3 linked regions of the Microbulbifer sp. GL-2 genome follow. The protein of the gene in region 3 interacts with the protein of the main gene of each other region in a pairwise test. Links are inferred from orthologs where the notes say so. Each region holds a gene or a part of one and is shown on either strand. Other genes may lie near its edges. The genes, in order: secB, lysA and GL2_RS00550.

Region 1 (2,886 bases), 1.6 Mb from region 3 along the record:
GCGTCCTGTGAGAGCACCCTCACGGGTTACCAGCACTTCATAGGCGGCATCCGCCATGATCGCCGGCTTGCGGCTCTGCTCAAACATCTCGCGATTCCCAACCGCAAACTCAATTGCCGCGGTAGCCACCAGCGTACGCGGCCAAAGGGTATTCACGCTAACTCCGGTCTCACGCAATTCCTCCGCCAGCCCCAGGCTCAGGATGGTCATACCGAACTTGGACAGAGCGTAAGGTGCAAAAGGCCCCAGCCACTTGGGCTGTAAGTTCAGCGGGGGGCACAGGCTGAGAATATGAGCGTTATCCGATTTTTTCAGGTAGGGAATTGCCAGGTGAGCCGTTAGGTACACCGCACGGCTATTGATATTCTGCATCAGGTCATAGCGTTTGGGCGGGGTGGACTCCACATTGGTCAGGTTGATCGCACCGGCGTTGTTGATCACCGCATCAATACCACCAAACTTGTCTGCAGCCTGTGCCATCGCTTCCTGCACCCGCTGCTCATCGCGCACATCTACCTGTAAGGGCAACGCCTGGCCACCGGCGCCCTCCACTTCTTGCGCCACCGAGAAGATAGTGCCAGGCAGCTTGGGATGAGGCTCCGCCGATTTGGCAGCAATGACAATATTAGCGCCATCCGCTGCGCATTTGAGGGCTATGGCGCGGCCGATACCGCGACTGGCACCGGTAATAAAGATGGTCTTGTCTTTAAGCGCCCCTGTGTTTTCGGTCAGGGTTACAAACTCTTCACTCATTTTTCTCAGCCTCCGGGGCAATAACTGCCGGACTGTAAATTTCCTTGAAGATCACAGGCATGCGTTTCGGCCTGCCACTGGACAGCTCGATGCACACCAACCGCCACTGGGCACGCAGTACCAATGCCCCATCGGCGGCGCGAAAGACTTGAAAGTGGCGGGTCATATTCAGGCGCCCATCTACTTCTGTCAGCCAGGTGCCGAATAGCAGTTCATCCCCCTCTCTCGCCGCCAGTATATAGTCATACTCTCCATGGCGAATGGCCATTCCGCGGTCCAGGTCCTGGTAATTCCTGACACCTAGTCCCAATTCAGCACTGTGGGCCCAGGCCGTGGCTTCACACCACTGCACATACTCAGCGTTATTGGCGTGGCGCAGGCCATCCACATGTTGCGCACCAACAGTCACCTTACGGATAAAGGGGGTCGGTAAATCCCACTGCATAGGCAATTCCCGGCTGGATTTTGAGAGCTAATAGAAACAGATTTCTGCTGATTCGCCCAGGGGTTCCAAATCGCAGGTATAAAAAAAGGCCCCCTCGGGGGCCTTTTTGCCAGCAAGACGGGACTATGCGTCCGCTTTGGCCTGTGCGCCTTCAGTCTGCTGTTGCGCCTGGTTCAGGGCCTGTGCAAACAGCGCATCGAAGTTCACCGGCGGCAGCATCAGGGCCGGGAAAGAGCCCTTCACAACAGCGTTGTCGATCACTTCGCGAGCATACGGGAACAGGATCTGCGGGCAAGCGGTGTTCAGAGCCTGAGCCAGCTGCTGACCTTCCAGGCCTTTGATACCGAACAAACCGGCTTGTTTAACTTCTACCAGGAAAGCGGTGTCTTCTTCCAGCTTAACGGTGATAGTCAGGGTCAGCGCAACCTCATACAGGTCTTCATCAACCTTGGCGGTTTTGGTGTTCAGTTCCTGATTAACCTGAGGCTTCCATTGCTTCTTGAAAACCTCAACACCCATGGGGGTCTCGAAGGAGAGGTCCTTCAGGTAGATACGCTGCATCGCGAATTGTACTTGTGGAGCCTCTGCGTTCGCCGCGCCGTTTAATTCTTCAGCCATGTTACAGCCTGTTCTTTATAAAAGTTTATTGATGCCTTCCGTGAGAAAGACTCCCTGTATGAGCCTTTTGATTGGGGCCTGTAAATACCGTTTCAAGGCCCGGAACGGATAAATAGCAAAAATCTGCTGCCGCGTGTGGCCCGCGACGACAACCTTTCTCAACCCGCGGATTTAAGCAGCTTATCCAACTTGCCGGCGCGCTCCTGCGCCATTAACTCATCGCAACCGCCCACATGAAATTCGCCAACCCAAATCTGCGGTACTGTACGGCGACCAGCCTTGGCCGCCATCTGCTCGCGCAACTGTGGTTTGTTGTCCACTGCGATTTCGCGATACTTCACGCCCTTGCTGTCGAGCAGCTGCTTGGCGCGAATACAGTAGGGACAGAAACGGGTGGTGTAGATGACTACATCCTGCATAACAAAACTCCGCCTAACGCCATCAATACGGCCTGCCGGCCTAGCCTTTACCCTTGACCAAAGGCAGGTTCTGGTTGGTCCACTCGCTCATACCACCCTGCAGGCGGCGCACCTGGAAACCTTTTTGCTTCAGCTGGCGACCCACCGGCCCTGCGTGCTGACCCATTTTGTCAGCAACAATTAATACCTTGTCCTTAAACGGCTCCAGCTCAGCGATGCGTTCGATTACCTCCCCATGGGGGATATGCAAGGCATCGACAATATGCCCGGCGGTAAACTCACTGCGATCGCGTATATCGAGCACCCTGGCCCCATCGCTGTTAATCAGCCGGGTCACTTCATGCATGGATACCGGCACGCCAGCCTTATAGCGCTCGCTCAAAACCAGCGCATAGAGCAAAGCTACGAGCAGGCCGACCAGCAGCCATTGCTCACTCAAAAAGACGAAAAAATCCACTCCGCCCCCAAAATCCTTAGTGGTTATCGTTACAGCGCAGCTGCGCCAAAGCTGGCGGGAGTATACACGATTGTGGCGAATTTCTAACCAGCAATATGGTACTCCCATCACTCGTGCAGTGGCTTAGCAGAACAGTGCGTATCCTCATCGACGTGGTTAAACGATGGCCGAACGGGTTAAAATCCGCGTCCGCA
Region 2 (3,150 bases), 1.2 Mb from region 3 along the record:
CTGACCCGGTCCGCTCCAGTGAATTGTCAGGTTGCCACCGGGCAGGCGGACCTCCACCTGATCATCCACCAGCCCGCGTTGGTGCGCATAGACCATAGCGGCACAGGCACCAGTGCCACAGGCACGGGTCTCGCCCACCCCCCGCTCAAACACGCGCAGCTGTGCTTCGTTGCGGGAGTTAATTTGCAGGAAGCCTACATTGACCTTTTGTGGAAAGCGCGGATGAGTTTCGATCAGCGGACCCAGCTGGTTCACGGGAGCCTCTTGGACATCCTCTACCAGCAGTACCGCATGGGGGTTGCCCATGGATAAGGCGCCGATAGTAAATGTCTCATCGCGAACATCAATGGGATAGCTTTCGGCGCAGCGATCGGCGTTAAAGGGAATCAGTTCCGGTTCCAGCACTGGGGCGCCCATATCCACGCTGACCTGGTCGCTATCCATGACTTTGAGTTGCAGCATGCCCCCAGCAGTCTCCACTTTCAGGCGTTTCTTGCCGGTAAGGCGGCGTTCGCGCACAAAGCGTGCAAAGCACCGGGCGCCATTGCCGCAGTTTTCCACTTCGCTGCCATCGGCGTTGAAAATCCGATAGCGGAAATCTGCGTCAGGGTCGCGAGGTGACTCCACAAGCAGAACCTGGTCACAACCAATGCCCAGGCAGCGATCGGCAATTCGGCGAATCTTATCGGGGGACAGTTTGACCCTCTGGCTGATGCCGTCGAGCATCACAAAGTCGTTGCCAAGCCCATGCATCTTGCTGAATTTAATGCGCATTCCATTTCTCTAGTGATTCTCTGTATCTGACCGATATTGGCGTCTCTCTGGCCCACACGGGCTGCCTGCGAGTAGCGGCACCAAAGTTGTTATTTTGACATCTATTTCGCCACAAAGAGTCAGACTTTTTCCGGTACTGGCGTTTCTCCCTTTACCAGGTCACTGAAGGTTTCTCGCGTTCGTACCAGATAGGTGTTGTCACCGTCGACCAGAACTTCTGCTGCGCGAGGGCGGCTATTGTAATTGGAGCTCATGGTGAATCCGTAAGCGCCGGCAGAAAGCATGGCCAGCAGCTGTCCCTGCCGTAGAGCGAGGGCGCGGTTCTTACCGAGGAAATCGCCGGTTTCGCATACTGGCCCGACGATGTCCCACATGGCATCTTCACCGTGATCGGGGGTCACTGGCACTATATCCTGCCAGGCCTGATAAAGGGCTGGACGCAGGTTATCATTCATGGCCGCATCGACAATGGCGAAATTGTGCTCCTCGGTGCGCTTGAGGTAATCAATACGGGTCAGCAGTAAGCCACCGTTGGCCGCAATGGAGCGCCCCGGCTCCAATATCAGGCCGAGATTGCGCTCGCCGATACGCCCGATCACCGCCTGCAGGTAATCCGCTACAGGTGGTGGTTCCTCTCCCCGGTAGCGCACACCCAAGCCACCTCCCAGGTCCAGGTGCTCCAACTGTATGCCCTTACTGGAGAGGTCGTCCACCAGCATCAGTAGGCGCTCCAGGGCATCGAGAAAGGGGGCTACTTCGGTAAGCTGTGAGCCGATATGGCAATCCACTCCGATCACTTTCAAGTGCGGGGAGTTGGCCGCATGCATATAGACATCTAATGCACGGTCGATTGCGACGCCGAACTTGTTTTCCTTGAGGCCGGTGGAAATATAGGGGTGGGTTTGAGCGTCGACATCCGGATTTACCCGCAGGGAGACAGGTGCGATGGTTTCGCACTCGGCGGCAACCTGTTCCAGACGCTGCATTTCCGCCTCGGATTCGACATTGAAGCAATGCACCCCGACTTCCAGCGCACGGCGCATTTCATTGGCAGTTTTGCCGACGCCGGAAAATACTACCCGAGAGGGATCGCCACCGGCCAATAAAACCCGTTCCAGCTCGCCGCCCGAGACAATATCAAAGCCGGCTCCCAGCTGAGCCAGCAGAGACAGTATGCCAAGGTTGCTGTTGGCCTTTACCGCATAACAGATCAGGCCAGGATGGTTGCCGAGGGCATCCGCATAGGCCCGGTATTGACGCTCGAAGTGAGAGCGGCTGTATACATAGGTGGGAGTACCAAAACGTTCGGCGATCTGTTCCAGGGAGACTTCTTCAGCCCACAGGCTGCCTTCACGATAACTGAATTCACTCATTTTTCAGTTTCTTGCTCTTCTGGGAATTCCTCGTACAGGGGCTCTTCTACTGAAGGTTCAACCACTGCTTCATCTGCTGGCTCAATGGCAGGCCCGCTGGGTTCTACCGCAGTACTGCTAGTGGGCACTGTGGTGGGTGGGCCGCTGGTGATACTCGGCGCAGGTTCAGCCGGTGCTTGGGGCAGGTATAGCGGGCCCTTCTGGCCACAGCCAGTTGTTAGGGCAGAGGCGCCTAACAGGGCGAGGAAGGGGAAAAGCAATTTTTTCGGCATGGGTGACATCCTGCACTCGGGCTTTCGAAGCGGTGTTCCGCAAAAGCCTGATAGTATAGCGGCCGAATAAATTCATCACAGTAGACGGTAACAGAAGTAACAAAAGATGAGCCAAACGGAATACGAAGCGGCCATTGAGCAGAGCCTGATGGCGATTGAGGATGCCCTGGACGAGTGTGACTGGGATATTGATTATGAGCGCAGCGGGTCGGTTTTGACCCTTACTTTGGAGGACAACGGGAGCCAGGTGATCCTCTCGCGCCAGTCGGCCAATCGAGAGTTGTGGGTGGCGGCTAAATCTGGCGGTTACCACCTGGCCTTCCAAAGCCCCGGCTGGAAGTGTGGGACTACCGGGGAGGACCTGCCCACTCTGCTTGATCGCGTGCTGAGTGAGCAGCAGGGTGAAGCAGTCAGTTTAGAGATTGACCAGTAATAATTGTGGTTGGGCCTCTTGGCTGTTTGAAATTTTGCCTCGGGAAAATATCACGATGAACTTTTCGTACATCAAAAAATAACAGCGATATAGCTCTGGAATGCCCGTTGGAACCCCGATACTGCGGAATTGAAGTGATTATCCGATTTCCAGCTATTATTTTTTTCGAATAGTAGTTACACAGCAAACTTGAGCTTCGTAATGATATCGAATAGCCGTGAGTAACCGCGGGCTGGGATTTTAGCGGGGTGGCAAAGCAGGTTAGAGCTTTAAAAAGAAAGCCCGGGGGAGGGGTTTC
Region 3 (3,138 bases):
ACGCGTTCCCGGTTTCCCTGACCAGTACCCGTACAAGCCCACCCGAGGGGCTGTATTTGATGGCATTGCGTAGAATGTTCTCCAGTGCTGCGGTGAGGGAACTGCCGCGTGTGGCGATCAGCAATTCTTCGCCATTAGTGCTCACGTCGAAGCTCAGGTCTTTCTCCTCTGCTTCACTGTGCAGGTCATCCATTAGTGCTGAGAGCAGGCTATTCAGCTCGACAACATCATCTAATGGCCGTTGCTCCTGGCTGCTGATCGGCAGGGATAGTACATCGGCAATAATATCTTCCAGGTAATCTGCAGCTTTGCCAATCTTGTCGAGCTCAGTATCGAGTCCCGCCACCTGCTTTTGGCGAGCGATGGCCAGAGCCACCTGGAGCCGCGCCAGTGGCGAACGCAGCTCATGGGAAACATCCTTGATCAGGCGGCGCTGTTCAGACATGGACCCCTGTAGCTGGGCGGTCATGGAGTCAAAATCCAGTGACAGGTCGGTCAGTTCATCATTGCGGGTACGTAAACTCGGGGCTACGCGATAGTCCAGCTCACCGGCGGCGACCCGCTTGGTGGCAGCCCGCAACTGTTCCAGGGGGCGACTCAGGTAACTGGCTAGCCAGTAACAGGCGATTCCGGAGGCGACCATGGAAAGCAACAGCATGGGCCAGAAGTTGCGCCACAGAAAGCGCAGCAGAAGCCCCTCCTTGCTGTCCCCGGCGACCAGGGCTATACGCAGCGGGTCGCCGGTCCGCAGTGGGAGGAAGAAGCCCACCGTGGGTTTGTTGTCCACCAGCATGTGCGCTTCGCGATTGCGGTAATCCAGGCTGTTGATCAGTGGTTCCATACCGGCGGGGACAGGGCGACCCAGCAGGTCATTGCCCAGGTGGTCCACTGCGTAGACTCTCCGCTTTACCTTTTTCGGAGCCCGTTCCAGCCAGTGCTGGAACTGCTCGGGGCCGTGGCGGCGGGCAATACGCATATTGCGCATCACTTCGCGGAACAGTGCAGGTCCCTCCCAGCGCTCCTCCTGACGGGGGTCGCCGAACTCGCCAAAGTGGGTAATGTAAATGGCGGCGACCACCATAACCATGGCGGTGATCCATGCGCCAAAAAACATTTTCCAGAAGAGGCTGCGCATTTCAGATATTACCTATTGCTTGCCCTGGGTGAGCATGTAACCGGCGCCACGGATATTGATAATCAGGTCGCGACTGGCCCCCTTATCGGCAAGCTTCTTGCGGATATTGCTGACGTGTACGTCGATTGAGCGGTCATAGGGCATTAATTTGCGCCCCAGTGCACTCTCAGTCAGGATCTCTTTAGCCACAACATCTCCGGCCTGTTGTACCAGTACTTTAAGAACAGAAAACTCGGCCCCAGTGAGGGATAGGGCCTGATCTGCCCAATAGGCTTGGTGCTCAGCTGGCAGAAGGCGCAGTTGCCCACTGTTGAGGCTATCGTCACTTTCCTCTGCCTCGACCCGGCCGCGGCGCAGTATCGCTCGCAGGCGTGCTGCAAGCTCGCGCGGATTGCAGGGTTTGGGCAAGTAGTCGTCGGCCCCCATCTCCAGGCCCACAATCCGGTCCACGGTATCGCCCTTTGCAGTGAGCATGATGACGGGAAGGGAGCGGCTTGTGGGGGATGCCTCCTCACGCAGTTTGCGCAGAACATCAAAACCATTGTGTACCGGCAGCATCACATCCAGCACCAGGGCATCAAAATTTTGGCTCTGCGCCAGCTCCAGCCCGCGGCCACCATCGTTGGCCGCAGTTACTTCAAACCCCTCGCCGGTGAGGAACTCCCTCAGCAGGTCGGTCAGTTCTGTGTCGTCGTCGATCAGAAGGATTCGGCTCATGGCGTTCTCTCAGTAGCTGTGGGGCCATTATATGCAAAGCACTGGCGCTAGTTATCTCGTCTTCATGGGCTTTTTACCGTTCTTAACAATTGTTTACTGCGGTTTGCCCCTGTTTACACAGGCCACACTTACTATGAAGTCATTGAATACAAACGAGAGGACGAAATGATGAAGAACTGGAAGCTGGCGGTAAGTAGTTTGGCCTTGGCGGGTGTTTTGGCCTTCCCTGCTGCAACAATGGCCTACGGTGGAGGCGAGGGGCACCACAAGCGCGGTTTTGAGCATATAGCCCGTGAGTTGCAGTTGACCGAAGGGCAGAAGGCCCAGTTAAAAGCCAACCGAGATGGCACCCGAGAGGCGAGAAAGGCCCAGCGTGAACAGACGAACGAACTGCGCAAGCGGATCCACGCTGCCATTGAGTCCGGTGCTGATCAAGCTACAGTGGATCAACTTGGCGCTGAACTGGGCAAACTGAAGGTTCAACAGATGCAAAATCACTATCAGATGCGCCAGCAATTTGAGGCGATTCTCACCGAAGAGCAGAAAGCCAAGTTTGAAGAACTGAAGGCTGAACGTAAAGAACATCGTATGAAGTGGCGTAAAGACCGCCTTGAGCGCAGATCTTCAGAGTCCTGACCTCAGCTATTGGCAGCTTGTGCGATCCGCCGGGTGCACCCTTCCCCAGAGGCCCGGTAGGTTCATAACCCCTTGCCCCCTTCATCGGGGGCTTTTTTCTGTCCTTCCCCCCAACTTCTCCAGGTCAGCTTGCTGCATCCATCCATTGCTGGGAGAATACGCCGCCCCGCAAATAGGTATCTAGTGTGGCCCGGTAAGGGCGGAGAGGAATGACTGTGAGCAAAATCGGCTTGTTTTATGGCAGTGACGAAGGCAACACCGAATCCATAGCCCTGCGCATTCGCGCCCGTCTGGGGGAGGATAGTGTCAATCTGTTTGATATTGCCGATGTCACTCAGCTGGATATCGCCAACTACGAACAACTGATTTTCGGTATTCCCACCTGGGACTTCGGTCAGATCCAGTCCGACTGGGAGGAATTCTGGGAGGATGTACAGGAAATTGACTTCAGCGGCAGGACGGTTGCGCTGTTCGGCCTGGGTGATCAATTCGGTTACGGTGATTATTTTCTCGATGCCATGGGCATGTTGCACGATGTGATTGTCGGGCGGGGGGCAACAATTATCGGTTTGTGGTCCACTGAAGGCTATGAATTTGAGGCCTCCAAGGCGGAAATTGAGGGCGAGGGCAAGTTTATGGGCCTCGCTATC

Evidence for each region.
Region 1: the proteins of GL2_RS00550 (region 3) and secB interact in binary tests that used the Escherichia coli proteins (3 or more experiments, as listed by UniProt). The link is inferred for Microbulbifer sp. GL-2 from one-to-one orthologs.
Region 2: the proteins of GL2_RS00550 (region 3) and lysA interact in binary tests that used the Escherichia coli proteins (3 or more experiments, as listed by UniProt). The link is inferred for Microbulbifer sp. GL-2 from one-to-one orthologs.

The regions. Positions count from the first base shown.
Region 1 is NZ_AP019807.1:1,758,741-1,761,626, reverse strand. Bases 70-2,799 are described here. They hold secB (protein-export chaperone SecB), read right to left. Parts: upstream 1,817-2,799; coding sequence 1,322-1,816; downstream 70-1,321. Other genes in these bases: GL2_RS07700 (rhodanese-like domain-containing protein), read right to left, coding at 2,276-2,692; grxC (glutaredoxin 3), read right to left, coding at 1,975-2,235; GL2_RS07715 (thioesterase family protein), read right to left, coding at 746-1,198; GL2_RS07720 (NAD(P)-dependent oxidoreductase), read right to left, coding at 70-753. Also shown: more of GL2_RS07720, read right to left, coding at 1-69. UniProt on the Escherichia coli protein: One of the proteins required for the normal export of some preproteins out of the cell cytoplasm. It is a molecular chaperone that binds to a subset of precursor proteins, maintaining them in a translocation-competent state.
Region 2 is NZ_AP019807.1:1,330,470-1,333,619, reverse strand. Bases 21-3,014 are described here. They hold lysA (diaminopimelate decarboxylase), read right to left. Parts: upstream 2,148-3,014; coding sequence 894-2,147; downstream 21-893. Other genes in these bases: cyaY (iron donor protein CyaY), read left to right, coding at 2,526-2,852; GL2_RS05715 (lipoprotein), read right to left, coding at 2,144-2,419; dapF (diaminopimelate epimerase), read right to left, coding at 21-774. In the rest of the region: more of dapF, read right to left, coding at 1-20. UniProt on the Escherichia coli protein: Specifically catalyzes the decarboxylation of meso-diaminopimelate (meso-DAP) to L-lysine. Is not active against the DD- or LL-isomers of diaminopimelate.
Region 3 is NZ_AP019807.1:119,844-122,981, reverse strand. What follows is about bases 1-2,982. They hold GL2_RS00550 (response regulator transcription factor), read right to left. Parts: upstream 1,853-2,982; coding sequence 1,148-1,852; downstream 1-1,147. Other genes in these bases: GL2_RS00540 (flavodoxin), read left to right, coding at 2,704-2,982; GL2_RS00545 (Spy/CpxP family protein refolding chaperone), read left to right, coding at 2,018-2,488; GL2_RS00555 (ATP-binding protein), read right to left, coding at 1-1,135. Also shown: more of GL2_RS00540, read left to right, coding at 2,983-3,138. UniProt on the Escherichia coli protein: Response regulator member of the two-component regulatory system CpxA/CpxR which responds to envelope stress response by activating expression of downstream genes including cpxP, degP, dsbA and ppiA.